3 regions of the Streptomyces sp. NPDC056144 genome follow, and region 1 is predicted to be linked to each of the others. Evidence: riboswitches for the same ligand, from Rfam matches in the RefSeq annotation. Region 1 holds a riboswitch; each other region holds the start of a gene.

Region 1 (9,824 bases):
AGCGGAACATGTCGGTGGGCCTGTACGCGTTGGACGCGGGGGCCCTCGACCCGCAGCAGCCGCATGCCCAGGATGAGGTGTACTTCGTGGTGAGCGGGCGCGCGGCGATCACCGTCGGGGAGGAGACGACCCAGGTGGCGCGCGGCAGCGTGGTGTACGTGCCGGCCGGGGAGCCGCACAAGTTCCACCACATCAGCGAGGACCTCAAGGTCCTCGTGGTCTTCTCCCCGCCGGAGGGCTGAGCCGGGGAGTCAGGGGCGGAGGCCCTCCGTCCCCTAGGGGACGGATCAGGGGAGAGCGGGGGGCGCGGAGCCCCCGAGGCCTCCGTCTCCCACCTAGCCTTGAGGGTGTCCGACGCGGAGTGCGCGGCACGGACCTTTCGAGAGCGAGGTAGGGACCATGGCCGTACAGGAGATGCTCGCGGGGCTGCCCTGGTGGGTGAAGTGGGTCGCCATACCCGCCCTCGCCCTGCTGGTCTTCGGTGGACTGATCACCAGCGTGCTGACCTTCGTGGTCGGCGTGCTGTTCAAGGTGCTGCTCTTCGTGGCGCTCGTCGGCGGACTGATCTACGTCGTGCAGAAGGTCAAGGGATCGTCCGGATCCCGCGAGGACTGGTAGTCCTGACTACCTGTCAGTAAGAAGGCGAAGCCGGGCATTAGCCCGGCCGGGGGAACGGAAGCCGGGAATCCGGACGGCCTCCGAGCCTGCCACTAGAGTGGAACCCCTCCGCCGTGTTGGGGACTACGGGCGTAGACCGCGTGTCGAAACAGCGGTTTCCCAGGCCCGGCGGGCGCGGGGGCGGCCCCCGCGGGCGGGTGCGGCGCACCCGTCGTCACGCCTGGGGGTGACCTTTGGCCACGGCTACGCACACGGCTGCACCTACCCTGATCGGTTCGGTGCAGCGGGCGCTGAGACTTCTGGAGGCCGTGTCCTCCCATGCGGACGGCGCCCCGGCCAAACAACTCGCCCGTGAGACGGGCCTTCAGCTCCCCACCACGTACCACCTGCTCCGCACCCTGACGCACGAGGGCTATCTGCGCCGCGAGAAGGGTGTGTTCCTCCTGGGTGACGCCGCCGTCCGACTGGCCGGCGGCGGAGCTGTGCAGAATCGTCGCATCAAGATCGAAGACTCCCTTGCCCGCTGGCGGGACGAGATCGGTGTGCCGGTGTACTTCGCCCTCTACCGCGAGGGCGAGATCGAGATCGTCGCCGTCGCCGACACTCCCTCGGCCCCCGCGGTCGACGAGTGGGCCGACTTCCGCGAGACCGGGCACGCCCACGCGATCGGGCAATGCCTCCTGAGTCAACTCGATCTGAAAAGCCGTCAAGACCACCTCGACAGGCACCCGGTGGAAGCCATCACTCCGTACACGGTGCGTAACCGTCGTGTCCTTTTGGACCGTTTGGGCGATTTGGGCCGTATGGAACCCCTGGTGGAGCGTCAGGAATATGCGCTCGGCACGGTCTGCGCCGCCATCCCCATCACCGTGGGCTCCGCGGCGGCCGCAATGGCCATTTCCCTCCCCCTCCACCAGGAAGAACGGTTGCTCCCGGCAGTCGAGCGGCTACGTACAGAGATCGGGAGGCTCTTCAGCTCGCTCGCGTTCTCTATCAGTATCTGAAAAATCACTCCTTGTGATCTGCTAGCGCTTACAGCACGATTGCGTCAAGAGGGCCACGGGGGATCATTCCTGGCCGTTTCGGTCACAGCTTTCAGCAGCTGTGTTTACACAGCTTCATCTACTGCGGGGTACATGATGCGAGAGTCGGTTCAGGCCGAGGTCCTGATGAGCTTCCTCGTCTCCGAGGAGCTCTGCTTCAAGATCCCTGTCGAGCTGCGATACGAGGCCCGGGATCCTTACGCGGTGCGGATGACGTTCCACCTTCCCGGAGACGCGCCCGTGACCTGGGCGTTCGGTCGTGAACTGCTGCTTGACGGAATCAACCGCCCGAGCGGTGACGGCGACGTGCACATCGCGCCGACGGACCCGGAGGGTCTCTCGGACGTCTCCATCCGCCTCCAGGTGGGTGCCGACCGCGCCCTCTTCCGCGCCAGCGCGCCGCCGCTGGTCGCGTTCCTGGACCGGACGGACAAGCTGGTCCCGCTCGGTCAGGAAAGGACACTCGGCGACTTCGAGGACAACCTCGAAGCCGCACTCGGCCGGATTCTGGCAGAGGAGAACGCGGGCTGACCCCTGCCGAAAGTCCCTACTTCGCGCGCCGCCGCCGACCGCCCCGTACCACTGCCACCCGGGACTTCCCCTCGCCATCGGGTCCCGGCCGGTCGGCGGAGACCACCAGCGCCGCGAGGGCGGTGGTGACCGGCACCGAGGCGACCAGTCCGATCGAACCGACCAGCGTTCGGACGATCTCCACCGCGACCAGCTCGCTGTTGGCCACCGTGCCCATGCTGCTCTGCGCGATCGAGAAGAGCAGCAGCAGCGGCAGGGCGGCACCCGCGTAGGCGAGGACCAGGGTGTTCACCACCGAGGCGATGTGGTCGCGGCCGATCCGGATCCCGGCCCGGTAGAGACCGCGCGGACCCATGCGCGGATCGGCCTGGTGCAGCTCCCAGACCGCCGAGGTCTGCGTGACGGTCACGTCGTCCAGGACACCCAGCGAGCCGATGATCACGCTGGCGAGCAGCAGGCCGGACATGTCGATGTCCGGGTACAGGCCGTGGATCAGACCGGTGTTGTCGTCGGTGTTGCCGCTGAGCGAGGCCCAGCCGATGAAGAGCGAACCGAGCAGGCCGATCAGCAGTAGCGAGACCAGCGTGCCGAGCACGGCGACCGAGGTGCGCGCCGAGAGCCCGTGGCACATGTAGAGCGCGATCAGCATGATCGCGCTCGATCCGACCACGGCCACGACCAGCGGGTTCGACCCCTCCAGGATCGCCGGCAGGATGAAGAACGTCAGGATCAGGAAGCTCACCACGAGGGCGACGAGCGCCATGACGCCCCGCATCCGGCCGACGACCACCACCGCCAGCGCGAAGATCCCCGCGAGCAGTGCCATCGGCACCTTCCGGTTCACGTCCGTCACCGAGTACTGGAGGTCGTGGGGTGCGTCGGGGGCGTAGGCCACCACCACGCCCTGCCCCTCGTGCAGTTGGCGCGGTGCGTCTGGCTGCACGATCTCGGTGAACGTACGCCCCTTGTCGGGGCCGCTGGTGACCTCGATCGTCGCCTTCTCGCACTGCCCCTGCTGCGCGTTGACCGCCTCGCGGCCCTGCGCGGTCGAGGTGTCGCCGGTCGGCGGGACCTGGGCGGCGTTCACGTCCTTGCAGTCGACCTGCTCGACGGAGACCACCGTGCCCTGCTCGGTCTGCCGGTCGAAGCCGACACCCGTGCGCTCGTGCGCCGGGGTGCCGCCTGGCCACAGGACCGCGAGCCCGACCACGACGGCGGTGGCGAAGGGGATCAGCACCGCGGCGATGACCTTGCGCAGATGCCGGGAGACGGGGGCGGCGGGGCCGTGACTGTGGCTGTGACCATGGCCGTGCGAGGTGCCGGGGGCATGGTCGTGGCCGTGCGGCTCGGGTGTCTGCTGGGGGGAAGTCACCGACCGATCATCGCAAGAACGGCGAGGGCCCACTGTTCAGCACGCCAGGGATGGCGCTAGCGTGGTGACACCTTTGCACACGCGGGAGCTCGGAGCACCGGGCTGAGAGGGCGCTGATCACCGTACGCGCGTACCGATGTACGTCGTACGGGAGGAGGCTGCGCCGACCGCCGAACCTGTTACCGGGTAATGCCGGCGTAGGGAGATTCGGTCTCATGACCATTCAGGATGCACGCACGCCTGCCTCCGACCAGAACAGCCCGCAGGAGCGCACGCCGGGCTGGCACAAGGGGTACGTCGAGGGTTCCCGCCCCGACATCCGGGTGCCGGTCCGTCAGGTGCACCTCACCAACGGCAAGGACGTGACGCTCTACGACACGTCGGGGCCGTACACCGATCCCACCGTCGACACCGACGTGCGGCGGGGCCTCGCGCCGCTGCGCGAGAACTGGATCATCGCGCGCGGCGACACCGAGGAGTACGCGGGCCGGCCGGTCCGCCCCGAGGACGACGGCATCAAGCACACCTCGCCCCGCGGCGGCGGGCTCAAGAACCTCGACGCCGTCTTCCCCGGCCGCCCACGCCTGCCGCGCCGGGGCCGCGACGGCCAGGCGGTGACCCAGCTCGCGTACGCCCGCCGGGGCGAGATCACCCCGGAGATGGAGTACGTCGCGATCCGCGAGAACGTCTCCCCCGAGGTCGTGCGGGAGGAGATCGCCGCGGGCCGCGCGGTGCTCCCCGCGAACGTCAACCACCCGGAGATCGAGCCGATGATCATCGGCAAGCGGTTCCTGGTGAAGGTCAACGCCAACATCGGCAACTCGGCCGTCACCTCCTCCATCGAGGAGGAGGTGGAGAAGATGACCTGGGCGACCAAGTGGGGCGCCGACACGGTCATGGACCTGTCCACCGGCCGCAACATCCACACGACCCGCGAGTGGGTGCTGCGCAACTCCCCCGTGCCGATCGGCACCGTGCCGCTCTACCAGGCGCTGGAGAAGGTCGACGGCAAGGCCGAGGACCTGACCTGGGAGATCTACAAGGACACGGTCATCGAGCAGGCCGAGCAGGGCGTCGACTACATGACGGTCCACGCCGGCGTGCTCCTGCCGTACGTGCCCCTCACCGCGCGCCGCAAGACCGGCATCGTCTCGCGAGGCGGCTCGATCATGGCCGCCTGGTGCCTCGCGCACCACAAGGAGAACTTCCTCTACACGAACTTCGAGGAGCTCTGCGAGATCCTCGCGGCGTACGACGTCACGTACTCGCTCGGCGACGGGCTGCGCCCCGGATCGATCGCCGACGCCAACGACGAGGCGCAGTTCGCGGAGCTGAAGACCCTCGGCGAGCTGAACACGATCGCCAAGCGCCACAACGTGCAGACGATGATCGAGGGCCCGGGCCACGTCCCGATGCACAAGATCAAGGAGAACATCGACCTCCAGCAGGAGATCTGCGAGGAGGCCCCGTTCTACACGCTCGGCCCGCTGACCACGGACGTCGCGCCCGCGTACGACCACATCACCTCGGGCATCGGCGCCGCGATGATCGCCTGGTGGGGCACGGCGATGCTCTGCTACGTCACGCCCAAGGAGCACCTGGGCCTGCCGAACAAGGACGACGTGAAGACCGGCGTCATCACGTACAAGATCTCCGCCCACGCCGCGGACCTGGCCAAGGGCCACCCGGGCGCACAGGAGTGGGACGACGCGCTCTCGGACGCGCGGTTCGAGTTCCGCTGGGAGGACCAGTTCAACCTGGCCCTCGACCCGGTCACCGCCCGCGAGTTCCACGACGAGACGCTGCCGGCGGAGCCCGCGAAGACGGCGCACTTCTGCTCGATGTGCGGGCCGAAGTTCTGCTCGATGCGGATCTCCCAGGACATCCGGCGTGAGCACGGGGGGACGCAGCAGGAGATCGAGGCCGGGATGGCGGAGAAGTCGAAGGAGTTCGCGGCCTCCGGCAACCGCGTCTACCTGCCGCTGGCCGACTGACCGGCCCGACGGGGGAACGGGGGACCGGTCGGGGGGCCGGTCCCCCGCTTGGCGTGGGAGACCAGAGCCGGTGCCGGTGCCGGTGTCACGCCGGTCCCGTCGGTGCGGGAAACGGACCGGAGCACCGGCCCGAGCGGCCTACGGGTCCCGCGGGGCCGGTGGTTCGGTCGCCGCGAGGGCGTCGCGGAAGAACGGGACGAACCCCCGTTCGAGCAGGGCTTGACGCCAGGCCTCGCGGGCGCGCGCGAGTTCGTCCTCCGGGGCGGCGGGAGTGGTGTCCGTCGCGGTCGGGCTGTTCCGCAGCGCGGTCAGCAGGAGCCCCGCACCCGCGCAGACCAGGCCCGCGGCGGCGAGCGTGCCGAAGACCAGGCCGGCCGTCAGGAGGGTCGTGCCGAACCGCAGCCCGGGCGCGAGGGCCCGCAGCACCGCGCCGACCAGCAGGAAGATGACCGCGGCCGACCCGGCGAGCACGGGCACCATCACCGTGAGGATCGCGACGATCCCGGCCCCGGAGCCCTCCTGCCGGGCGGGGACGCGGGTGGCGACGGCGACGCGCCCCTCCTCGCGGACCTTGATGAAGTGGGCGTACTCGCTCGCCGCCGCGGTGGTGATGAGCGCTGTCGCGTTCACGGCCATGGCGCGCAGCTGTGCGGTCGTCAGCCGCGTCCCGACTCCGGCAAGTTCCGGACGTGTGTGCGCGGTGCTCAGTGCGTCGTCGAGGACACGCTCGTACTCGGCGCGGTCCTCGGTCAGCAGGTACGGAGCCACGTTCATGTGCATCCCCCGATGCTCCGCAGGCCCGGATCAGCCGCGGAGAACGGCCGGTCGGGCGGAAACGGAGGAGAGCCTGCTACGGATGGTCCGATGGTATTGCGGCGACACCACGGGCTGACAGGGTGTTTCCGGAAATCGCCTTCCCCGGATGCGCTGGGTTATGCGTCAGTCGTTCAGGGGGAGTTGGACGACCAGCAGCTTTCCGGCCATGGTCACGCCGCCGTCCATGGCGATGGCGAGCCCGTCCGCGTACACGTGCGGTCCGTCGACGACGGGGCCGCCGTCGCCCTCGTCCTCCTCCCCGCCGACCTGGCCGAGGAGGTACGGGATGGGGCTGTGGCCGTGCACGATCCGGTGGCCGCCGTAGGTGGAGAGGAGCTCCTGCACGGCCGGCGGACCGGTCTCGTCGTCGCGGAACGCGAAGCGCTTGGTGAACTTCCGGAACAGGTCCCAGACCTCGTCGGCGTCGCTGCGGGTGAGGATCTCGTGGACCGTCTCGTTGACGTCCTCGATGCTCTCGCCGTACTCGAGGTACGCGGTGGTGTCGGAGTGCAGGAGGAGGTGGTCGTCCTCCAGGACCACGGCGTCGAGCCGGGACATCCACTGGAGGTGGACGTCCTGGAGCCGGTCCATGTCGTGCTTCTGCCCGCCGTTGAGCAGCCAGGCCGCCTGGAAGGTGGCGGTGCCCGCGCCGGAGTTGACCGGGGTGTCGGCGAAGCGCTTGGCGCCGATGAGCAGCAGTTCGTGGTTGCCCATGAGGGCCTTGCAGTAGCCGCCGGCGGCGGCGGCCTCGGCGGAGAGCCGCATGACGAGGTCGATGACGCCGATGCCGTCGGGGCCGCGGTCGGTGAAGTCGCCGAGGAACCACAGGCGCGCGTTGCCCGCGGCCCAGCCGCCGTTCTCGTCGACGAGGCCCTGGGCGCGGAGGGCGGCCAGGAGTTCGTCGAGGTAGCCGTGGACGTCGCCGACGACGTACAGCGGACCGGGGCCGTCGGCCGGCGCGGAGGCGCGCTCGGGCGTGGCGGCGGCGTCGGGGGTGACCGGGACCTGGAGGGTGTCGCCGCGCTGGATGACCGGGAGGTCGCGCTCGGTCGGGGTGTAGTCGGCGGGGGGCTCGCCCTGGGGGAAGCCGTTGCCGGGGTGGTGGCCGGTGGCGACGGAGACGATGGAGGAGACGGCGGGGGTGGCGGCCGCGGTCGCTCCGGACTCCGGGACCGGGGCGGGTGCTCCGATGTCCTGGACCGGGGCGGTCGAGCTGGTGTCCTGGACCGGGGCGGGCACGCTGGTGTCCTGGACCGGGGCGGGCACGCTGGTGTCCTGGACCGGGGGCGTCGTTCCGATGTCCCGGACCGGGGCGGTCGCTCCGTGGTCCTCCACGGGCGCGAGGCGGCGGCCCAGGAGGAGGGTCGGGTCTGCCGGAGCGGGCGCGGGCTCCGGGCGCGGCTGCTCCGCCGAGGGCGGCTCGACGGCGTGGCCCTGTACGGGTACCAGGGCGTACGGCGGTACGCGGAAGTCGCGCAATGTCGCCGTGCGCACCACGGGCTCCTGCCCGGCCCCCTGAGTCATGGACCCCTCCACCACCGTCGCGATGCCCTGCACATCGCGGACCGGCCTGGTCGGGGTGGTCCGCGGTGTCGTCCGCCCATCATAGGAATGAGGGTCCTCCTGTGTGACGCACCAGGGGTGGTGAATCCGGGTCCACTCCGGGTTCACCGGTTGTTTCGCCCGAATTGAGAAGGTCCAGTCCAGGGTTGAAGCCGGTGTGGCGACCGGTTTCGCCGCCCCGGCCCACGGGCAGGGGGCGGGGCGGCGGTGTCGGATGGGGCCGTGTCAGTCCTTCGCGGGTGAGCGCGGCGGGCTGACCGTGGTGCGCGGCGAGCGCCGCTGTGAGGAGGTGCGGACGATGAGTTCGGTCGGTATCACCCGCTCGACCGGGCCGTCCGTATCGATCCCCTCGATGGCGTCGATGAGGAGCTGGACGACGGCGGTGCCGATCCTGCGCGGTTTGAGCGAGAGCGTCGTGATGGGCGGTTCGGTCGTCGCGTACACGGTGGACTCGCTGCAGCAGACCAGCAGCAGATCCTCCGGGACGCGCAGCCCGTAGCGGCGCGCGGCCGCGAGGAGATCGGTTCCGTTGGGGTCGAAGAGGCCGTAGACGGCGTCGGGACGGTCCGGGCGGGCGAGCAGCCGGTCGGCCGCGACGGCGCCCGCGCACGGATCGTGCGCCGGATAGGCCTCGTATACGGGGTCCTGCCCGACCCGCTCGCACCAGTTGAGGTACGCGGTGGTGGACAGGCGGGTGTAGGTGTCGGTGGTGGTTCCGGTGAGGAGGCCGATGCGGCGGGCGCCGGCGGCGGCGAGGTGGTCGAGCAGGTCGAGGACGGCGGCTTCGTGGTCGTTGTCGACCCAGGCGGTGACCGGAAGGGTGCCGGCGGGGCGTCCGTCGGAGACGACGGGGAGGCCCTGCCGGACCAGTTCGGTGACGACCGGGTCGTGGTCGGAGGGGTCGATGACGACGGTGCCGTCGAGGGCGACGTTCGACCAGACGTCATGGCGGGAGGTGGCGGGGAGGATGACCAGGGCGTAGCCCCGGGCGAGCGCCGCCGATGTGGCTGCTCTGGCCATCTCCGCGAAGTACGCGAATTCGGTGAAGGTGAAAGGTTCATCCCCGTACGTGGTCACGGTCAGGCCGATCAGTCCCGACTTGCCCGTACGGAGCGTGCGGGCCGCCGCGGATGGGCGGTAGCCCAACCGGTCGGCGACCTCGCGTACGTGTCGGCGCGTGGCGTCCGGGAGTCGGCCCTTGCCGTTGAGCGCGTCGGAGACAGTCGTGATGGAGACCCCGGCGGCGGCGGCCACGTCCCGGATGCCCGCCCGGCCCTGCCGGCTTCCCCGGGTCTGTGCCCGGCTCACCTGGTGCTTCCCTGCTGCTGTCATGGCGAGCCGATAGTAGGGCGACGGAGAGCGGTCGGGGCGGTCGCATATGCGAGCATTGACAGGCACGTTTCTGCATGATCGAAAGTGCCCAATGGCCAGGAAAACAAAGGTCGTTAAGGGCTACGTCATATGAGTTGGGGTTGTCGGACGGTCCCGGCCTGGCGATGGGTCGAGGTCTCGAAGAGGTCTCAACTCACCTCTACGGGGGATGCGCGCCACGGCGCTCGCCACCGGCGCACGCCACCCGATCGCGCGCTCCCCCTCCCCGGAGAGAGGTCGGCCGGAAGCCAGAGCGTGTCCCTCCTGTTGTCCACAGCCCATTCGCAGCGAGGGCGAATCCTCATAAGGTGAGGAGTATTGGCGGTACGGACGGTCGAGGAGGCCACACTGTGAGCGAGACCAGCGGGAAGAGCACCGGCAGCCCCAGGCTGCGCGCCGAGCTGGACGGCGTTCCCACCTACAAGCCGGGCAAGCCGGCCGCCGCGGACGGCCCCGTGGCCTTCAAGCTGTCCTCCAACGAGAACCCCTACCCGCCGCTGCCGGGGGTCATGGACA
Region 2 (9,824 bases), on a different contig from region 1:
TGTCGGAGGCGGCCCCTATCGTGGGGGCCATGGCGACGCTCCCCCCGGCCCACCGCCCGCCCGGTCCGCGCGGGCACGGACGCGAGATCCACACGCTCGACGAGTTCGACGCGGCCGTGGCCCGGCCCGGCGCGCTCGCCGGGCTCCGCCTCCAGTCGATCGACCTGACGGGCCGGACCTTCGCCCTGCTCTCGGTCTCCACCGCCGAGGCCGTCTTCCTGGGCTGCCCCATGGAGCCGGAGGCCGCGGCGAAAGTCGGCGCCGACGGGGCCCTCGTCTTCCCGCCCGTCCCCGACCTGCCGTTCGACCCGTACCGCTCCGCGCTCTACGCGCCCGAGGAGCTCTACGGCGGTATATCCGGCCCGGCGGGGTACGCGGCGACGCCCGACGCCCTCGCGTACGACTGGTTCGGCCGGACCAGGGCCGACGGCGACATCCTCGCCTCGATGCTCCGCTCGGTCCACGACGACGCCGTCTCCGACGCCCTCGACGAACTCCTCGCCGGCGAGCGCGTCGTCGGCGTGATGGGCGGACACGCGATGGGCCGGGGCACGGAGGCGTACGCGGGCGCGGCGCGGCTCGGCAGGACCCTGGCCCGCTCGGGCCTCACCGTGGCGACCGGCGGCGGCCCCGGCGCGATGGAGGCCGCCAACCTCGGCGCGTACCTGGCCCCCTTCGAGGACGAGACCCTGCCGAAGGCCCTCGCGCTCCTCTCCGAGACCCCGTCCTTCGCCCCCTCGGTCACCGACTGGGCCCGCGCGGCCTTCGACGTACGGTCGAGGTGGCCGCACGGCGGGGACTCGGTCGGCATCCCCACCTGGTTCTACGGCCACGAGCCGCCGAACGCCTTCGCCGGCCACATCGCCAAGTACTTCGCCAACGCCACACGCGAGGACGGTCTCCTCGCCCGCTCCACCGCCGGCGTGGTCTTCCTGCCCGGCGCGGCCGGCACGGTCCAGGAGATCTTCGACAACGCGACCCCGAACTACTACGAGTCCCGGGGCGCCCCGACCCCGATGGTCCTGGTCGACCGCGCCCACTGGACCACCCGCCTCCCGGCCTGGCCCCTCCTGGAGACCCTCGCCGCCGGCCGTCCGATGGCCGCGAGGATCACCCTGGTCGACTCGATCGACGAGGCCCCGGCTGCCCTGGAGCGGCTCTCCGCCGCCTAGGACTCCTTCTTCCAGAACAGGTGATGAGTCACCCGGCCGCCCGGGCTGGGCACGACGTCGCGGTGGTACCGGTCGAGGAGCTCCTCGGGCGACTCCCAGAGCCGCGACCCGGCGCCGAGCCTCAACGGCGAGACGGCGACGTGCAGGGTGTCGACGAGACCGGCGTCGAGGAACTCCCGGACGGTCGCCGCCCCGCCGCCGAGCCGGACGTCCTTGCCGTCGGCCGCCTCGCGGGCCATCTCCAGGACCGTCGCCGGATCGGCGTCGACGAAGTGGAACGTGGTGTCGGAGAGCGTGAACGAGGGCCTCGGGTGGTGGGTGAGGACGAAGACCGGCGTGTGGAACGGCGGCTCGTCGCCCCACCAGCCCCGCCACTCGTGGTCCCGCCAGGGCCCGCGCTGCGGGCCGAACTTGTTGCGGCCCATGATCTCGGCGCCGATGTTCCGCGCGAAGTCCCGCGTCAGGTAGTCGTCGAGCCCCCGGCTGCCCCCGGGATCGGTCCGCATGGGCCAGCTCGCCGTGGCACCGGCCCAGGAGAACATCTCCCCCGGATCCGCGTGCCCGAACGGCCGCTCCAGGCTCTGCCCCTCACCGGCGCCGAACCCGTCGGACGAGACGTTGAAGTTCTGGACCCTCAGCAGCTGTCCCACGACTTTCCTCCGGCACAGTCGACAGAAACGACGGACACAGGAGAAGACTCTTCCGCCGGAGGGAACTCATCGCATCCGCTAGGCGGCGTCCTGCCCGTCAGCCCCCAGGACCACGACGTCCTCCGCCCGGAACTCCACGCCCACCTCGGCGCCCTCCTCCGGCGCCTCCCGCAGCGGCAGCTCCGCCTCCAGGGGCGGGCCGTCGCCCCGGCGGAGCCGTACCAGGACATGGCTGCCCCGGAAGGTGCGCGACGCGACCGTCCAGCCGCCGTCCGCCGTGAGCCGCACGCCCCCGGGCCGTACGAGCAGCCGTCGCTCGCCCCGCGGCGAGCCCTCCGGCACCGGCACCGGCCCCCAGGCGGTCTCGGCGACCGTGCCGTCCACCCGTGCCGCCACCACGTTCTCGAAGCCGAGGAAGCGCGCCACGAACTCCGAGGCCGGCCGCGACCACACCTCGACGGGCGCGCCCGACTGGGCGATCCGCCCGTCCCGCATGACGACGACCCGGTCGGCGAGCGCGAAGGCCTCGCCCTGGTCGTGGGTGACGGCGAGGACCGTCGTCCCGAGCCGCCCGAAGAGCTGCCGCAGCTCGACGACGAGCCGCTCCCGCAGCCCCCGGTCGAGCTGCCCGAGCGGCTCGTCCAGCATCAGCAGCCGGGGCCGCGGCGCGAGCGCCCTGGCCAGCGCCACCCGCTGCTGTTCGCCGCCGGAGAGCGTGGCGACGGAGCGCTTCTCCGCCCCCGGCAGCCCGACGAGGTCGAGAAGCTCCCGTACGCGCTCCGCCCGCTCGGCCCGGTCGGCGCCGCGCATCCGGGGCCCGAAGGCGATGTTCCCGCCGACGTCCTTCTGCGGGAACAGCTGGTGGTCCTGGAACATCAGTCCGACACCCCGCTTGTGCGTCGGCACCCCCGCCTGGTCGGCCCCGCCGAGCAGCACCCGGCCGCCGTCGAGGCCCTGGAGCCCGGCGACCACCCGCAGCAGCGTGGACTTGCCGCTGCCGCTCGGGCCGAGGACGCACACGGTCTCGTGCTCGGCGACCTCCAGGCCGACGGCGTCGAGCGCGGCCCGCTCCCCGAACCGTACGGTCGCGTTCTCGATCGACAGCATCAGAACTCCCCGGAGGTCCGGTCGGTGCGCAGCCGTTCGAGCAGCAGCAGGGACACCGCGCACACCACCATCAGAATCGTCGACAGGGCCATGGCCTGTCCGTAGTTGAGCTCGCCGGGCCGCCCGAGGAGCCGGGCCACCGCGACCGGCAGCGTCGGGGCGTCCGGCCGGGCGATGAAGACGGTCGCGCCGAACTCTCCGAGCGAGACGGCGAAGGCGAACCCGGCGGCGATGAGCAGCGCCCGCCGCACCATCGGCAGGTCCACCTCCCGCCAGCCCCGCCACGGCGAGGCACCGAGCACGGCCGCCGCCTCCCGCAGTCGCTCGTCCACCGCCCTGAGCACCGGCAGCATCGTCCGTACGACGAAGGGCACGCCGACCAGGGCCTGCGCGAGCGGTACGAGGATCCAGCTGGCCCGCAGGTCGAAGGGCGGCTCGTCGAGGGTGATGAGGAAGCCGAAGCCGACGGTGACCGCCGACACCCCGAGCGGCAGCATGAGCAGCGCGTCGAAGCCGCGCACGAGCCGCCCGGCCCGCCGGGTGAGCGCCGCCGCCGCGAGCCCGCCGATCAGCACGGCGATGGCCGTCGCGGCGCCCGCGTACCGCAGCGAGTTCCCGATGGCTTCGAGCGGCGGTACGAGGAAGGTCCCGGAGTCGTCGATCTCGCCGAGCGCCCGGTAGTACCGCAGGCCGTACCCGTCGGGTCCCGCGAAGGACCGCTCGACGAGCACACCGAGCGGCAGCAGGATCAGCAGCGCCACCGAGACGAGGACGCCGCCGAGCAGCGCCCACTGCCCGGCGCCGCGCGGCCGGCGCGCGGTCCGCTCGGGCGGTACGAGCCGCAGCGCGGTCTCCCGTCTCCGTACCGTCCGGGCGTGCACGGCGAGGATCGCGCCGACGGCCGCGAACTGGACGAGGGTGAGGACGGCGGCCGTGCGCAGGTCGAGCAGCCGGGCCGTCTGCCGGTAGATCTCGGCCTCCAGGGTGGAGTACTGGTCCCCGCCGAGGATCTGGACGACGCCGAAGGAGGTGAAGGTGAAGAGGAAGACCATCAGGGCCGCCGCCGACACGGCCGGCCCGAGCGCGGGCAGGGTCACCGTCCGCCAGGCCGTCCAGCGGGAGGCGCCGAGGACCCGGGCGGCCTCCTCCTGGCGCGGGTCGAGCTGCGACCAGAGGCCGCCGACGGTCCGGACGACGACCGCGTAGTTGAAGAAGACGTGGGCGAGGAGGATCGCCCACACGCTCGTGTCGAGCCGCAGGCCCCACAGCTGGTCCGTCAGCCCGTTCCGGCCGACGAGCGCGAGGAACGCCGTACCGACGAGCACCGTCGGCAGTACGAACGGGACGGTGACGACGGCCCGCAGCACGCCCTTGCCGGGGAAGTCGAAGCGCGCGAAGACGTACGCCCCCGGCAGCGCGACCAGCAGCGTCAGGGCGGTGGAGGCGAGCGCCTGCCACACCGTGAAGCCGAGCACGTCCAGGATGTCGGGCCGGGTCAGGGTCTCCCCGATCCGGCCGAGGTCCCAGGAGCCGTCGGGCCTGAGGCCCCGGTCGACGATCGACACGACCGGCCAGGCGAAGAAGACGGCGAAGAACGCGACGGGCAGGGCCATCAGCCCCAGCCGCGCCGCGCTCCCCTTCGGGCGAGGTGCCGGGCGGGAGGTCACTTCAGGACGAGCGACGACCACTGCTGGATCCACGCGTCACGGTTGGCCGCGATCTTGTCGGGCGCCATGGTCTCCGGCTTGTCGACGACCACGCCGTGCTTCGTGAAGAGCTCCGGCAGCGCCGCGTCCTTCGCGACCGGGTTGACGAACATCTGGAGCGGCATGTCCTCCTGGAACTTCTTCGAGATCAGGAAGTCGATCAGCGCCTTGCCGCCCTCGGGGTTCTTCGCCCCGTTCAGCAGGCCCGCGAACTCGGTCTGCCGGAAGCAGGTGCCGGTGGAGACGCCGGTCGGCGCCACCTTCGGCTGCGGCTCGCCGTAGAGCACCTCGACCGGCGGGCTGGAGGCGTAGGAGACGACGAGCGGCCGGTCGCCCTTGGCCTGCTTGCCGCCGGCCGAACCGGAGAACTCCTGGTTGTAGGCGAGCTCCCAGCTGTCCACGGTCTTCACGCCGTTGGCCTTGAGCTTCTTCCAGTAGTCCTGCCAGCCCTCGTCGCCGTACTTCGCGGCCGTGCCGAGGAGGAAGCCGAGGCCCGGGGAGGACCGCTCGGGGTTCTCGACGACGAGTAGGTCCTTGTACGCCGGCTTCGCGAGGTCGTCGAAGGTCACCGGCGGCGCGAGCTTCTTGTCGGCGAAGTACTTCTTGTCGTAGTTGACGCAGATGTCACCGGAGTCGACGGGCGTGACCCGGTGCTCCTTGTCGAGCAGGTACGCCTCCGGGACCCGGTCCAGGCCCTTCGCCTCGTACGGGACGAAGATCCCGTTGTCGAGGGCGCGGGAGAGCAGGGTGTTGTCGACGCCGAAGAAGACGTCGCCCTGCGGGGAGCCCTTGGTCAGGATCTCCTTGTTGACCGCCTCGCCCGCGTCACCGGCCTTGAGCACCTTGACGGTGAAGCCGGTCTGCTTCGTGAAGTCCGCCAGGACCTCCTTGGAGGCGGCGAACGAGTCGTGGGTCACGAGGGTGACGTTCTTCGGCGCGGGCGCTCCGGACTTGCCGGCCGCGTCCTTCTTCGTGCCGGAGTCGGAGTCGCCACCGCACGCGGCGAGGGTGGTGACGCCGAGCGCCGCGACGAGCGCGACGGCGGCGGCCTTCTTGATGCTCACTGGATTGTCCTCCTGGGTATGACCAGGAAGAGACGCGGCCCTGCCCGCGTCCGGAGGAGACCGGACGCGGGCAGGGCGCAACAGCTTGAGTAAACGACCGAACTTCCTACCCCGAATGACCGGGGCAAGGTTCAGAGGGTCTGCGGTCTACGGTTACCGCACTCTCAGCGCTGTGGCGCTCCCCTGTCGGAATATGAAGATGTGTGCGAGCACAGAGTACAAGCTCAGCGCTCGGCGGCCGCCAGCTGTCCACAGGCACCGTCGATCTCCTGACCTCGGGTGTCGCGGACGGTCACCGGCACGCCGTGGCGCGCGATGGCGTCGACGAAGGCCTTCTCGTCCTCGGGGCGGGAGGCCGTCCACTTCGAGCCGGGCGTCGGGTTGAGCGGGATGAGGTTGACGTGCACCCGCTTGCCCTTGAGGAGGCGGCCGAGGAGGTCGCCGCGCCAGGCCTGGTCGTTGATGTCGCGGATGAGCGCGTACTCGATGGAGATCCGGCGGCCGGACTTCTCCGCGTACTCCCAGGCGGCGTCGAGGACCTCGCGGACCTTCCAGCGCGTGTTGACGGGCACGAGGGTGTCGCGCAGCTCGTCGTCCGGGGCGTGCAGCGAGACGGCGAGACGGCACTTGAAGCCCTCGTCGGCGAAGCGCAGCATCGCGGGCACGAGGCCGACGGTGGAGACCGTGATGCCGCGCTGGGAGAGGCCGAGGCCGTCGGGCTCGGGGTCGGTGAGACGGCGGATGGCGCCGACGACCCGCTTGTAGTTGGCGAGCGGCTCGCCCATGCCCATGAAGACGATGTTGGAGAGCCGCGCGGGACCGCCCGGGACCTCGCCGTCGCGCAGGGCTCGCATGCCGTCGACGATCTGGTGCACGATCTCGGCGGTCGACAGGTTCCGGTCGAGGCCGGCCTGCCCGGTCGCGCAGAACGGGCAGTTCATGCCGCAGCCGGCCTGCGAGGAGATGCACATGGTCACCCGGTCCGGGTAGCGCATGAGCACCGACTCGACGAGCGTGCCGTCGTGCAGCCGCCACAGCGTCTTGCGGGTGGTGTCGTCGTCGCACGAGATGTGCCGCACGACGGACATGAGGTCGGGCAGCAGCTCCCCGGCCAGCTTCTCCCGCGAGGCGGCCGGGATGTCCGTCCACTCGGCGGGGTCGTGGGCGTACCGCGCGAAGTAGTGCGTGGACAGCTGCTTGGCGCGGAACGGCTTCTCGCCGATCGCGGCGACGGCTTCCTTGCGCTCGGCGGGCGTGAGGTCGGCGAGGTGCCGCGGCGGCTTCTTGGCTCCGCGGGGGGCGACGAAAGTGAGTTCTCCGGGCACAGGACGGGCCACGATGGGGTGTCTCCTCAGACGGCACGAGGTCTGGCATCCCCGCGGCGGGCGGGGAGCACGGCACCACGATGCCGGAGCCAGGAGACCTCACTGGACCATCCCCGCGGTGGCGGGGACGAACGAAGGGCCCGCGGCGCACGCGCCACGAGCCCTTCCAGAGTACCCGCTGTCCGTCAAGTCGTGCCGACGAACAGCGCGAGCAGCAGCCACACCACCGGCGCCGTCGGCAGCAGCGAGTCCAAGCGGTCCATGATGCCGCCGTGGCCCGGCAGCAGCGTGCCCATGTCCTTGATGCCGAGGTCGCGCTTGATCATCGACTCGCCGAGGTCGCCGAGCGTCGCGCTCGCCGCCACGGCAAGGCCGAGGAGCAGGCCCTGCCACCAGACCCCGCCGTCGATCAGGAACTCCATGCACAGCGCGCCCGCGGCCATCGCGAAGGCGACCGCGCCGAGGAGACCCTCCCGGGTCTTCCCGGGGCTGATCCTCGGGGCCAGCTTGTGCTTGCCGAAGCGCCAGCCCACCGCGTACGCCCCGGTGTCGCTGACGACGGTGAGGATCAGGAAGGTCAGCACCCGCCACGCGCCGTCGTCCGCGGTCAGGAGCATCGCCACGAAGGTCGCCAGGAACGGCACGTAGAACGCGGCGAACACGCCCGCAGTGACGTCCTTCAGGTAGCCCTCGGGAGGCTCCGTCATGCGCCAGACGAGCACCGCGAGCGCGGTGAGCGCCATCGCCACCCAGGCGCCCTCGGGGCCCCGGACGTATCCGGCGACGACCATCGCCGCGCCGCCGACCGCGAGCGGCACCAGCGGGGCCTTGATGGCCTTGCGCTCCTGGAGGCGGGAGGTGAGCTCCCACAGACCGACGACGACCGCGACCGCTATCACGCCGACGAACGCCGGCTTCCAGATGAACAGCGACGCGACGATGACGGCGCCGAGTCCGACACCGACCCCTATGGCCGCGCCCAGGTCACGACCCGCGCTCTTCTTCTGCCGGGGCGCCGGCGGCGCGGGCGGGGAAGGCGGGGCGGGGCTGGGCATGGGCTCCTGCGGGTGCTCGTGCGGCGTGTCGTCACGGAACAGGGGACCGCTCGGGTGAGCGGCCCCCCGGCCGTGACCGTCCTGGAATCCGCCGGAGGGAACGTCGGGCACGATGGGCATGGGCCGAGTCTGCGCCGCCTGATGCCGATCGTGTGCGGGACCCGCCGGGGCGGGCCCCTGGTCGGGTCCCCCGCGGCCGGTACCGGCCGCGGGCCCCCAGGAAGAGTCGTTCATCAGACCTCGAGGAGCTCGGCTTCCTTGTGCTTGAGCAGCTCGTCGACCTGGGCGACGTGCTTCGCCGTGAGGTCGTCCAGCTCCTTCTCGGCGCGGCGCACCTCGTCCTCGCCCGCTTCCTTGTCCTTGACGAGCTTGTCGAGGGCGTCCTTGGCCTTGCGGCGCACGGCGCGGATGGAGACCTTGGAGTCCTCGGCCTTGGTCCGGGCGACCTTGATGTAGTCGCGGCGGCGCTCCTCGGTCAGCTCGGGGAAGTTCACCCGGATGATGCTGCCGTCGTTGCTGGGGTTCACGCCCAGGTCCGAGTCGCGGATGGCCTGCTCGATGTTGCGCAGCGCGCTCTTGTCGAACGGCGTGACCACGGCCATGCGCGGCTCCGGCACGGAGAACGACGCGAGCTGGTTGATGGGGGTGATGGCGCCGTAGTACTCGGCCACGATCTTGTTGAACATCGCCGGGTGCGCACGGCCGGTGCGGATCGCGGCGAAGTCCTCCTTGGCGACCACGACGGCCTTCTCCATCTTCTCCTCGGCCTCGAGGAGGGTCTCTTCGATCACCACATGCTCCTGCGTGTCGTCGCGTTGTGTCCTGCACGGTGGGTACGACCGGCAGGGCTCTGTCCATCCCCTCGCGGGGCGGTTCCCGGTTCGGGTGTCAGGCCCGGGTGCCCTGGTCGCTCACGAGCGTGCCGATCTTCTCACCCTTCACCGCGCGAGCGATATTGCCCTCGGTGAGCAGTTCGAAGACGAGGATCGGGAGGTTGTTGTCCCGGCACAGGGTGATGGCGGTGGCGTCGGCGACCTTGAGGTCGCGGGAGATCACCTCGCCGTACTCGAGGGCGTCGAACTTGACCGCGTCGGGGTTGGCCTTCGGGTCGGAGTCGTAGACGCCGTCCACGCCGTTCTTGCCCATGAGGAGCGCCTCGGCGTCGATCTCCAGGGCGCGCTGGGCGGCGGTGGTGTCGGTGGAGAAGTACGGCATGCCCATGCCCGCACCGAAGATGACCACGCGGCCCTTCTCCAGGTGGCGCACGGCGCGCAGCGGGATGTACGGCTCGGCGACCTGGCCCATGGTGATGGCGGTCTGGACGCGGGAGTCGATGCCTTCCTTCTCCAGGAAGTCCTGGAGGGCGAGGCAGTTCATCACGGTGCCGAGCATGCCCATGTAGTCGGAGCGGGCCCGGTCCATGCCGCGCTGCTGGAGTTCGGCGCCGCGGAAGAAGTTGCCGCCGCCGATCACCACCGCGATCTCCGCGCCGTCGCGGACGACCGCCGCGATCTCACGCGCGATGGCGTGCACGACGTTCGGGTCGACGCCCAGGCCGGTGCCGCCGGAGAAAGCCTCTCCGGACAGCTTCAGCATGAAGCGGCCGACCTTTTTGCCGTTGTTGTCGTCGCCCTGTACGGCGCCCTGGTTCATGGAGATCTCCTCGTGCACATACGAAGGAGGCCATTGCCTTGGGTACTCGCGGTATCCCGTGCGGCAATGGCCTCCTCGTCAGATCTGCGGTC
Region 3 (9,824 bases), on a different contig from region 1:
TCACGTCCCCCTTCGCGCGCATGACCTCGATCCCGCGCTTGAGGCGGTCGATCGCCTCCACCTCGACCTGGCGGTCCGCCTGGAACATCTCGGTGATCGTCTGGCCGACCCGGACGTGGAAGAGCCGCTGGTAGTTGGGCAGGCCGTCGAGCATGAGGATGCGCTCGGTCAGCTTGTCCGCGTGCTTCATCTCGTCGATGGACTCTTCACGGGTGTACTTGGCGAGCTTCGTCCACCCCTTGTTGTCCTGGATGCGGTAGTGCAGCCAGTACTGGTTGATGGCCGTCAGCTCGCCGGTCAGCTGCTCGTTGAGGAACTCGAGGACCTCGGGGTCGCCCTGCATCGCAGAGGCTCCTTCCGTTGCACGTGGTGTGTTCGCGCCGTCACTGGGCAGGATGGCCGCATCCTCGCACCCCGAATGGGGGGAGTCCAGTAAGTGCAGGCTTAGTGCGACTTGTCCTAATAAAAGGCCGGGTAAGGGGTCTGCTGGTCATCACCACCCCTCGCCGTCTGTCACCATGGAGGAATGGGTCAGCCGGAGAGCGGAGAACGCCGGGAAGATGAAGCGGGGGAGCCGGATCGTTCACCGGATCTTCCGCCGGGCCAGCGCATCCAGCGAGGCTGGCCGGTCACCCACTACGGACCCGTGCCCAAGTTCAAGCCGGAGCGCTGGGAGTTCCGCGTCTTCGGCGCGACGGCGGACGGTGACAAGCGCTGCTGGAACCACGAGGAGTTCTCGGCGCTGCCGTTCTCCACGGTCGTGGCCGATCTCCACTGCGTGACGAAGTTCAGCATGCTCGGCGCCGAGTGGGGCGGGGTGCCCGCCCGGACCATCCTCGAACTCGCGCCGCCCGCTCCGCAGGTCACGCACGTGATGGTGTGGGCCGAGTACGGCTACAGCGCCAACATGCGACTCGCCGACTTCGCCGACGACCGCACGATCTTCGCCACCCACAAGGGCGGGGAGCTCCTCACCGCCGAGCACGGCTTCCCGCTGCGGCTCGTCGTCCCGCACCTGTACGCCTGGAAGGGCCCCAAGTGGGTCCGCGGCGTGGAGTACATGGCCGCCGACCGCCGCGGCTTCTGGGAGGAGCGCGGCTACCACAACCTCGGCGACCCCTGGACGGAGCAGCGCTACTCGTACCAGGAGGAGCCGGGGGACGGCCCGGAACTGTAGCCGCCCGGAGCCGTAGTGGCGGGAAAGCGGCGGGAAGCCGTCAGGCCCGGCGCTCGCGCAGCTTCTTCAGGAGCTCGACGTCCGCGATGTGCCCCTCCGTGCCGCCGGGCGTCTCGATGATCAACGGCACGCCGTCGGTGGCCGGGTGGCGCAGCAGGTGGCCGAAGGCCTCCTCGCCGATGTGACCGGCGCCGATGTTCGCGTGGCGGTCCTTGTGGGCGCCCACGACGTCCTTCGAGTCGTTGGCGTGGATCAGCTTCAGCCGGCCCTCGCCGACGGTCGCCACCAGCTGGTCGAGGGTCTGCGTCGCGCCGTGCGGACCGGTCAGGTCGTGGCCCGCGGCGAAGATGTGGCAGGTGTCGAGGCAGATGCCGAGCTTCGGGTGGTGGTCGAGGGCGTCGAAGTACGGACCGAACTCCTCGGCGCGCGAGCAGAGCGAGAAGCCCTGGCCGGCCGTGGACTCGATGAGGAGGTCCGGGTCGTCCTCGTGCGTCAGCTCGTCGAGGAGCGGCAGCATCCGCTCCCGTACCTGCGCGAGCGCCTCCGCGCGCGGGCGGCCGCCGGTCGCGGAGCCGGTGTGGACCACCACGCCCCTCGCGCCGATCTCGCGGCCCCGGCGCAGCGAGTGCCGCAGGGACTCGACCGACTTCTCGACGGTGGCCTCGGTGTGGGAGCCGAAGTTGATGAGGTACGGGGCGTGGACCCAGGCCGAGATCGACTCGGCGGCGCACTCCTCCCGGAACCGCTCGTCCTGGGCGGGGTTGCCGGCGGGGGTGGCCCAGCCACGCGGGTTGGCGACGAAGACCTGGACGGTCTCGGCGCCGAGGGTGCGGGCGTAGCCGAGGCCGACGGTGGCGAGGCCGCCGGCCACGGGGACGTGGCCGCCGACGGGGTTGCGCAGGAGTGCGTCGCGCATGGTGCTCAGAGTCCCTTGATCGTGAGGGTGACGGTGGAGCCCTCGGGGGCGGTGTCGCCGCCGTCGACGGACTGGCTCGCGACCGTGTCGCCGAGGAACGGGAAGGACTTCTTGATCTCGACCTCGAAGCCCGCCTCCGTCAGGGCCGCGCGGGCGTCGTCGGTGGTCTCCCCGGTGACGTCCGGGACCTCGACCATCCTCGGGCCCTTGGAGACGGTGAGGGTGATCGTGTCGCCCTCGGCGGCGCGGCTGCCCTCGGCGAGGGACTGCGCGGCGACGGAGCCGGACGGCTCGGGGGAGTGGACCCGCTCCGGCGCGACCTTCACGGTCAGGCCGTCCTCCTCCAGGAGGGCGGTGGCGTCGGCGAGGGTCTCGCCGGTGACGTCGGGGACGTCGACCGGGGAGCCCTTGCTGACGAGGAGGGCGACGGCGGAGTCGGGGCTGCGCTCGGTGCCGGCCGCGGGGTCGGTGCTGATCACCGCGCCCTGGGCGACGGTGTCGTTGAACTCGCTGGTCACGACGCCGGGGGCGAGCCCGTCCTCGGTGAGGATGCGCTTCGCCTCGGCGAGGGGCTTGTTCCTGAGGTTCGGGACCTTCACGGTCTCGGGGCCGCGGGAGATCGTCAGGGTCACCGTGCCGTTGCCCCGGACCCGTTCGCCGGGGGCCGGGTCGACGGCCATGACCGTGCCGCGCTCGTACACCTCGCTGAAGGCGCGCTTCGTCGTGCCGACGTCGAGGCCGGCGTCCTTGACGCGCTTCGTCGCGACGGCCTCGGTCTGGCCGAGGACGGCGGGGACGCGGGTGAACTGGCCGGAATTGATGTACCAGACGCCGGTACCGAGGCCGAGGAGGAGCAGCACGGCGAGGACGATCGTGAGGGGGCCGCGGGGCGGTCTCCGGCGGCCGGCTGCGCGAGTGGCCGGGGGCGGCGGCACGGGGGTGGGCATGACGTTCGTGTGCTGGACGGGCTGCCGCTCGTCGCCGCCGTCCGCCTCGGCCGGTACGGCGCGGGCGATGACGGAGGTCCGGTCGTCGGCGGTGTCCCGGGCGCCGGAGCGGGCCTGCGGGGGCTCGGCGTCCAGCTGCTCGTCGCCGAGCGCCGCGCGGGCCTCGCGGAGCAGGGCGAGCAGGGCGACGGCGTCGTGCGGGCGGACCTCGGGATTGCGGGCGGTCGCGGCCGCGACCAGCTCGTCCAGCTCCACGGCGAGGCCGGGGACGGCGGCGGAAGGGGCCGGGACGTCGGTGTGGAGGTGCCGGTAGAGGACCTGGGCGGGGGTGTCGCCGTCGTGCGGCTTGGCGCCGGTCAGCATCTCGTACAGCACGACACCGCAGGCGTACACGTCGGCGCGGGTGTCGGCGGTGCCGTGCTCGATCTGCTCCGGCGCGAGGTACGAGACGGTGCCGAGGACCGAGCCGGTGGTGGCGGTCGCGGAGCCGACGGCGCGCACGAGGCCGAAGTCGGCGACCTTGACGCGGCCGTCGTCCCCTATGAGGACGTTCTCCGGCTTCATGTCGCGGTGCACGAAACCGGCGCGGTGGGCGGCGCCGAGCGCGGCGAGGACGGGCTCCAGGATGTCGAGCGCGGCGCGGGGCGCGAGGGCGCCGCGCTCGCGCAGCACGTCGCGGAGGGTGCAGCCGGCGACGTACTCCATGGCCAGGTAGACGTAGGCGCCCTCGGCGCCCTGGTCGAAGACGCCGACGACGTTCGGGTGCGCGAGCCTCGCGACGGACTTCGCCTCGCGGATGAAGCGCTCGACGAAGGCGGCGTCGGTGGCGAGGGAGGGGTGCATCACCTTGAGCGCGAGGACGCGGTCGAGGCGGGTGTCCACGGCCCGGTAGACCGTGGCCATCCCGCCGACGGCGATGCGCGCGTCGACGCGGTAGCGGCCGTCGAGCAGCCGCCCGACGAGGGGGTCCTGAAGGGTCGTGTCCACGGCGTCGAGTCTACGAGCCGGTCAGGGGCCCCCTGCCCCGTCGCCCCCGTACTGCGTCGAACCTGTGACGAGCGCCTCGCGGGCGACGGGGCCGGGGGTCAGAACGCCGGGCGTTCGGGGTCCAGGCGGGGGAGGCCCGTCGTGGGGGAGGACGCTTCGGCGAAGTGGCGGCGGGGGATGCGTCCCGCCCGCCACGCCAGCCGCCCGGCCTCCACCGCGTGCCGCATCGCCGAGGCCATCAGCACCGGCTCCTGCGCCCGCGTCACCGCCGAGGCCAGCATCACCGCCGCGCACCCCAGCTCCATCGCGAGCGCCGCGTCCGACGCCGTGCCCGCGCCCGCGTCCAGGATCACGGGGACCTGGGCCCGTTCCACGATCAGCTGGAAGTTGTGCGGGTTCCGGATGCCGAGGCCCGAGCCGATCGGGGAGCCGAGGGGCATGATCGCCGCGCAGCCGACGTCCTCCAGCTTCCGGGCGAGGACCGGGTCGTCGTTGGTGTAGGGGAGGACGGTGAAGCCGTCGTCGACCAGGGTCTCGGCGGCGGCGAGGAGCTCCTCCCCGTCGGGGAGCAGCGTCCGCTCGTCGGCGACGACCTCCAGCTTGATCCAGTCCGTGCCGAGGGCCTCCCGCGCGAGCCGGGCCGTGAGGACGGCCTCGCCCGCGGTGTAGCAGCCGGCCGTGTTCGGCAGGACCCGGATGCCGAGCCGGTCGAGGACGGAGAGGACCGAGCCCTGGACCGTCGGGTCCAGGCGCCGCATGGCGACCGTGGTCAGCTCCGTACCGCTCGCGACGAGGGAGCGTTCCAGGACGTCGAGGCTGGGCGCGCCGCCCGTGCCCATGATCAGGCGGGAGGTGAGGTCCGTCCCGGCGAGCCTGAGGATGTCGTCGGACATGGTGCTCAGCCTCCCTGGACCGCGGTGAGGACTTCCACCCGGTCGCCGTCGCCGAGCACCGTCGTCGCCCACTCCCCGCGCGGCACCACCGTCTCGTTGAGCGCCGCCGCGACCCCGGAGCGGGCCGTGGTGAGGGCGGTGACGAGGGCGTCGAGGGTGGTCGGGGCGGCGAGTTCCCTCGGCTCCCCGTTCACGGACACGTGCACGTGCTGGGTCATGCGGGCTGCTCCTGGCGTGCGGGGGCGAATCGGCGGGGGGTGAAGGCGCGCGCCTCCGGCGGGAGGGCGCCCGTCGTGAGCACCTCCGCCATGACGTCGCCGGTGACGGGGGTGAGCAGCACCCCGTTGCGGTAGTGGCCGGTGGCCAGGTGGAGGCCGGGCAGGGCGGTGGGGCCGAGCAGCGGCGCGTTGTCGGGGGACGCGGGGCGCAGCCCGGCGCGGGTCTCGGTGAGCGGGAGCTCGGTGAGGCCGGGGACGAGTTCGTGCGCGTCGCGGAGGAGCTCGTACACCCCGCCCGCCGTCACCGTCGTGTCCCAGCCGAGCTCCTCGCTGGTCGCGCCGACGACGAGCTCGCCGTTCGCGCGCGGCACGAGGTAGACGTGGCTGCCGCGGACGACCGCGCGGACGGTACGGGAGAGGAAGGGGGCGTACGGGGCGGGAATCCGCAGCCGCAGGACCTGGCCCTTCACCGGGCGGACCGGCGGAAGGACCTCCTCCGGCACGCCCGCGAGGCGTCCGCTCAGGCTGCCGGCCGCCAGGACGACCTGGTCGGCCGTCAGCTCCTCGCCACCGGTGAGTACGGCTCCGGTGGCCCGGTCCCGGGCGACCGTCAGGCGCTCGGCCCGGGCGCGGTGGAAGACCACCCCGGCCCGCTCGCAGGCGACGAGGAGCGCGTCGGCGAGCCGGCGCGGGTCCACCTGGTGGTCGCCGTCCACCCGGAGCCCGCCGCGCACGCCGGGCGCGAGCATGGGTTCGAGGCGGCGGCAGTCGCGGCCGCTGAGCCACTCCGAGGTGAGGCCGCAGCGGGTCTGGAGCGCGTGGAGTTCGCGCAGGTGGGCGCGGTCGTCGGCGTCGAGGGCGACGGCGAGGGTGCCGCAGGCGCGGTAGCCGGTGTCGTGACCGGTCGCCTCCTCCAGCTCGGCGACGAACGACGGATAGCGCTCCGCGGAGGCGAGGTTGAGCCCGAGCAGGGTCTCCTCGCCGTAGTGGAGTTCGGTGACGGCGGCGAGCATCCCGGCCGCGACCCGCGCGGCGCCGCCGCCCGGGTCCGGGTCGGCCACGGCGGTGCGCAGGCCGCGCCGCGCGGCCCGCCAGGCCGTGACCAGGCCGATGATGCCGCCCCCGACCACGAGGACATCGGAAGAACGCATGGGCGTCCAGCCCCTCCCTTCGCCGGCATGACCCGGATCAGGTTCGTACGGTCGGAGGCCGGCCAGCCTCCCTCTCAGCCCGGTGCGTCCGGGCTCCCGCGAGTGCTTTACGCCCGCCAGACTAGCCCGCGTCGACGGGGGGTCACAGGCCCCTCCCTTCCTGACGGTCCGTCAGATGCGTAAGGTGGGCGGGTGAGCGAGCAGAAGCAGGCACAGCAGCACGTCGTGATCGTCGGCGCCGGAATGGCGGGCGTGCAGACCGCCGTCGCCCTCCGGGAGCAGGGCTTCACCGGCCCCGTGACCCTCATCGGCGCCGAGCCCCACCAGCCCTACGACCGGCCCCCGCTCTCCAAGGCGGTCCTCCTCGGCAAGGCCGAGGACTCCGCCTTCGACGTCGACTTCGAGGAGCTCGGCGTCGAGCTGCGCCTCGGCCTCGACGTCCTCGGGCTGCGCGCCGCCGACCGCGAGATCGACACCGAGGCCGGACCCGTCCCGTACGACGTCCTCGTCCTCGCCACCGGCGCCCACCCGGTCAACCTGCCCGGCGCCGACGGCGTCCCCGGCGTCCACCTCCTGCGCACCCTCGACGACGCCGCCCGCCTCGCCCCCGTCCTGGAGCGCCGCCACGCCGTCGTGGTCGTCGGCGCGGGCTGGATCGGCGCCGAGTTCGTCACCGCCGCGCGCGAGGCCGGCTGCGAGGTCACCGTCGTCGAGGCCGCCGACCGCCCCCTCGCCGGAGCCCTCCCCGCCGAGGTCACCGGGCCCATGGCCGGCTGGTACGCGGAGAACGGCGCCGAACTCCTCACCCACGCGCGCGTGGAGGCGATCCGCCCCGGCACGCCCGGCCGGGTCGTCCTCGCCGACGGCCGCGAGCTGCCCGCCGACGCCGTCGTCGTCGGCATCGGCGCCCGCCCCGCCACCGGCTGGCTCGCCGGCTCCGGCATCGCCCTCGACCCGAGCGGCGCCGTCACCGCCGACGACCGGCTGCGCACCAGCCTGCCCGGGGTGTACGCGGTCGGCGACTGCGCCTCCTACCCCTCCGCCCGCTACGGCGAGCGGCTCCTCGTCCACCACTGGGACAACGCCCTCCAGGGCCCGCGCACGGTGGCGGCCGACATCACGGGCGCCGACCCGGCCCCGTACGACCCGGTGCCGTACTTCTGGTCCGAGCAGTTCGGCCGCTTCGTCCAGTACGCCGGTCACCACGCCCACGCCGACGAGCTCCTGTGGCGCGGCGACCCGGCGGGCGAGAGCTGGTCCGTCCTGTGGCTGCGCGCCGGGGTCCCGGTCGCGCTGCTCGCCGTCGGACGGCCCCGCGACCTCGCCCAGGGCCGCAAGCTCATCGAGGCGGGCACCCCGGTCGACCGCGAGCGCGCCGCCGATCCGGCCGTCCCGCTGAAGTCGGCCGCCGCGTAGACGGGCGACCGGAGGGCCCGACTACCGACTGTCAGTCCGGGATGGCAGGCTTGTCCTGTGACCGAGATTGACGTAAAGATCGATGCGCTCGTCCCCGCCTGGCTCTACGTGCCCGACATCGCGGAGGCGCTCGACATCGACGTGCTGCGCGTACGACAGCTGATCAAGGACGGCCAGCTCATCGCCGTGCGCCGCGGCGAGAACAGGTCCCTGCAGATCCCCGCCGCCTTCATCCAGGGCGACAAGATCGTCAAGGGCCTCGTCGGCCTCCTGACCGTCCTCCGGGACGACGGCTTCACCGACGAGGAGATGCTGGAGTGGCTCTTCACTCCGGACGAGAGCCTGCCGGGCACGCCCGCCCAGGCGCTCAACGAGAACCGCGGCACGGAGGTGAAGCGCCGCGCCCAGGCGCTCGCCATCTGACGCCTGCACCGCACCAGGACACCACGCGCGGGTGACGCGGCGGCCGGCCCACCGAGGACCGGCTGCCGCGCCACCGGCGCCACCGACGGGGGAGACCCCGCCACCGACGGGGGGAACCCACCCATGCCCACGCCTCGTGAGCGGCTCGCCGACGCCCGGCTCTACCTCTGCACCGACGCCCGGAAGCGCCAGGGCGACCTGCCCGCCTTCCTCGACGCCGTGCTCTCCTCCGGCGTGGACATCGTGCAGCTCCGCGACAAGGGCATGGAGGCCGGCGAGGAGCTGGAGCACCTCGCCGTCTTCGCCGAGGCCGCCCGCCGGCACGGCAAGCTCCTCGCGGTGAACGACCGGGCCGACGTCGCCCACGCCATCGGCTCCGACGTCCTCCACCTCGGCCAGGGCGACCTGCCCGTCCCCGCCGCCCGCGCCATCCTCGGCGACGAGGTGCTGACCGGCCGTTCCTGCCACTCCGAGGCCGAGGCGGCGGCCGCCGCCGTCGAGCCCGGCGTGGACTACTTCTGCACCGGCCCCTGCTGGCCCACCCCCACCAAGCCCGGCCGGTACGCGCCCGGACTCGACCTCGTGCGGTACGCGGCGGGGCTCGGCCAGGACCGCCCCTGGTTCGCCATCGGCGGCATCGACGAGACCAACCTCGACGAGGTGCTGGACGCGGGCGCCCGCCGGATCGTCGTCGTCCGGGCCATCACCGAGGCCGAGGACCCGGCCGCCGCGACGGCCGCCCTCGCGAAGCGCGTACGGGAGCGCGCCGGGAGCTGACCCCAGGGGGCAGCCGCCCCGAGGGGAGCGGACATGGGGCGACAGGCGCGCGAAATCCGCGCCACGGGGGCCCGACCTTCGGCCGAACAATGTCCGAAAACGTGTCCACGACTCGGACGCGGTCTACGCAGCCCGGCGCCCCCCGTCTAACCTGCCGGTATGGCCCTAGGTACCGCTTCCGTCCGATCCGACCGTGCGCGCACGGTCCGCGACATCCTCGCCGCCGGTGAAACGTCGTACTCCTTCGAGTTCTACGCGCCCCGGACCGAGAAGGGCGAGCAGGTCCTCTGGAACGCCATGCGCCGCGTCGAGGCGGTCGGCCCGAGCTTCGTCTCCGTGACGTACGGTGCCGGCGGCACCACCCGCGGTGGCACGGTCAAGGCCACCCAGAAGATCGCCTCCGACACCACGCTCACCCCCGTCGCCCACCTCACGGCCGTGGACCACTCGGTCGCCGAGCTGCGCAACGTCCTCGGCCAGTACGCCGACGCCGGCATCCGCAACATGCTCGCGCTGCGCGGCGACCCGGCCGGCGACCCGCTGGGGGAGTGGGTCGAGCACCCCGAGGGCGTGCGGTACGCCGCCGACCTCGTCCGGCTCATCAAGGAGTCCGGCGACTTCTGCGTCGGCGTCGCCGCCTTCCCCGAGATGCACCCGCGCTCCGCCGACTGGGACACGGACATCCGGCACTTCGTGGACAAGTGCCGCGCCGGTGCCGACTACGCGATCACCCAGATGTTCTTCGACCCGGAGAAGTACCTGCGGCTGCGCGACAGCGTCACCAAGGCCGGCTGCGAGACCCCGATCATCCCCGAGGTCATGCCCGTCGTGAACGTGAAGACCCTCGACCGGCTGCCCCAGCTCAGCAACGCCGCCTTCCCCGCGGATGTGAAAGACCGCATCCTCGCGGTCAAGGACG

What was found. A riboswitch is a leader RNA that binds a small molecule or an ion and turns the genes downstream of it on or off. The one in region 1 is predicted to bind thiamine pyrophosphate.
Region 2: linked by a shared signal. The riboswitch ahead of ACFC0Z_RS13730 (thiamine ABC transporter substrate binding subunit) and the one ahead of thiC (phosphomethylpyrimidine synthase ThiC) in region 1 are both predicted to bind thiamine pyrophosphate.
Region 3: linked by a shared signal. The riboswitch ahead of thiO (glycine oxidase ThiO) and the one ahead of thiC (phosphomethylpyrimidine synthase ThiC) in region 1 are both predicted to bind thiamine pyrophosphate.

The regions. Positions count from the first base shown of each region.
Region 1 covers NZ_JBHJVF010000006.1:297,691-307,514, forward strand. The annotation lists gene ACFC0Z_RS20720 (cupin domain-containing protein) at 1-242, shown strand, start outside; gene ACFC0Z_RS20725 (DUF5326 family protein) at 400-618, shown strand; gene ACFC0Z_RS20730 (IclR family transcriptional regulator) at 852-1,622, shown strand; gene ACFC0Z_RS20735 (SsgA family sporulation/cell division regulator) at 1,758-2,192, shown strand; gene ACFC0Z_RS20740 (YibE/F family protein) at 2,209-3,564, opposite strand; TPP riboswitch at 3,636-3,785, shown strand; gene thiC (phosphomethylpyrimidine synthase ThiC) at 3,780-5,558, shown strand; gene ACFC0Z_RS20750 (hypothetical protein) at 5,697-6,338, opposite strand; gene ACFC0Z_RS20755 (metallophosphoesterase) at 6,498-7,898, opposite strand; gene ACFC0Z_RS20760 (LacI family DNA-binding transcriptional regulator) at 8,163-9,269, opposite strand; gene hisC (histidinol-phosphate transaminase) at 9,659-9,824, shown strand, end outside.
Region 2 covers NZ_JBHJVF010000003.1:625,871-635,694, reverse strand. The annotation lists gene ACFC0Z_RS13750 (LOG family protein) at 30-1,172, shown strand; gene ACFC0Z_RS13745 (dihydrofolate reductase family protein) at 1,169-1,822, opposite strand; gene ACFC0Z_RS13740 (ABC transporter ATP-binding protein) at 1,901-2,929, opposite strand; gene ACFC0Z_RS13735 (ABC transporter permease) at 2,929-4,542, opposite strand; gene ACFC0Z_RS13730 (thiamine ABC transporter substrate binding subunit) at 4,593-5,699, opposite strand; TPP riboswitch at 5,785-5,894, opposite strand; gene rlmN (23S rRNA (adenine(2503)-C(2))-methyltransferase RlmN) at 5,924-7,036, opposite strand; gene ACFC0Z_RS13720 (phosphatidate cytidylyltransferase) at 7,210-8,313, opposite strand; gene frr (ribosome recycling factor) at 8,313-8,870, opposite strand; gene pyrH (UMP kinase) at 8,968-9,732, opposite strand.
Region 3 covers NZ_JBHJVF010000007.1:171,963-181,786, forward strand. The annotation lists gene bfr (bacterioferritin) at 1-343, opposite strand, end outside; gene ACFC0Z_RS22500 (sulfite oxidase-like oxidoreductase) at 527-1,177, shown strand; gene ACFC0Z_RS22505 (deoxyribonuclease IV) at 1,218-2,093, opposite strand; gene pknB (Stk1 family PASTA domain-containing Ser/Thr kinase) at 2,099-4,027, opposite strand; gene ACFC0Z_RS22515 (thiazole synthase) at 4,126-4,920, opposite strand; gene thiS (sulfur carrier protein ThiS) at 4,926-5,138, opposite strand; gene thiO (glycine oxidase ThiO) at 5,135-6,289, opposite strand; TPP riboswitch at 6,287-6,399, opposite strand; gene ACFC0Z_RS22530 (NAD(P)/FAD-dependent oxidoreductase) at 6,482-7,705, shown strand; gene ACFC0Z_RS22535 (Rv2175c family DNA-binding protein) at 7,763-8,128, shown strand; gene thiE (thiamine phosphate synthase) at 8,252-8,905, shown strand; gene metF (methylenetetrahydrofolate reductase [NAD(P)H]) at 9,065-9,824, shown strand, end outside.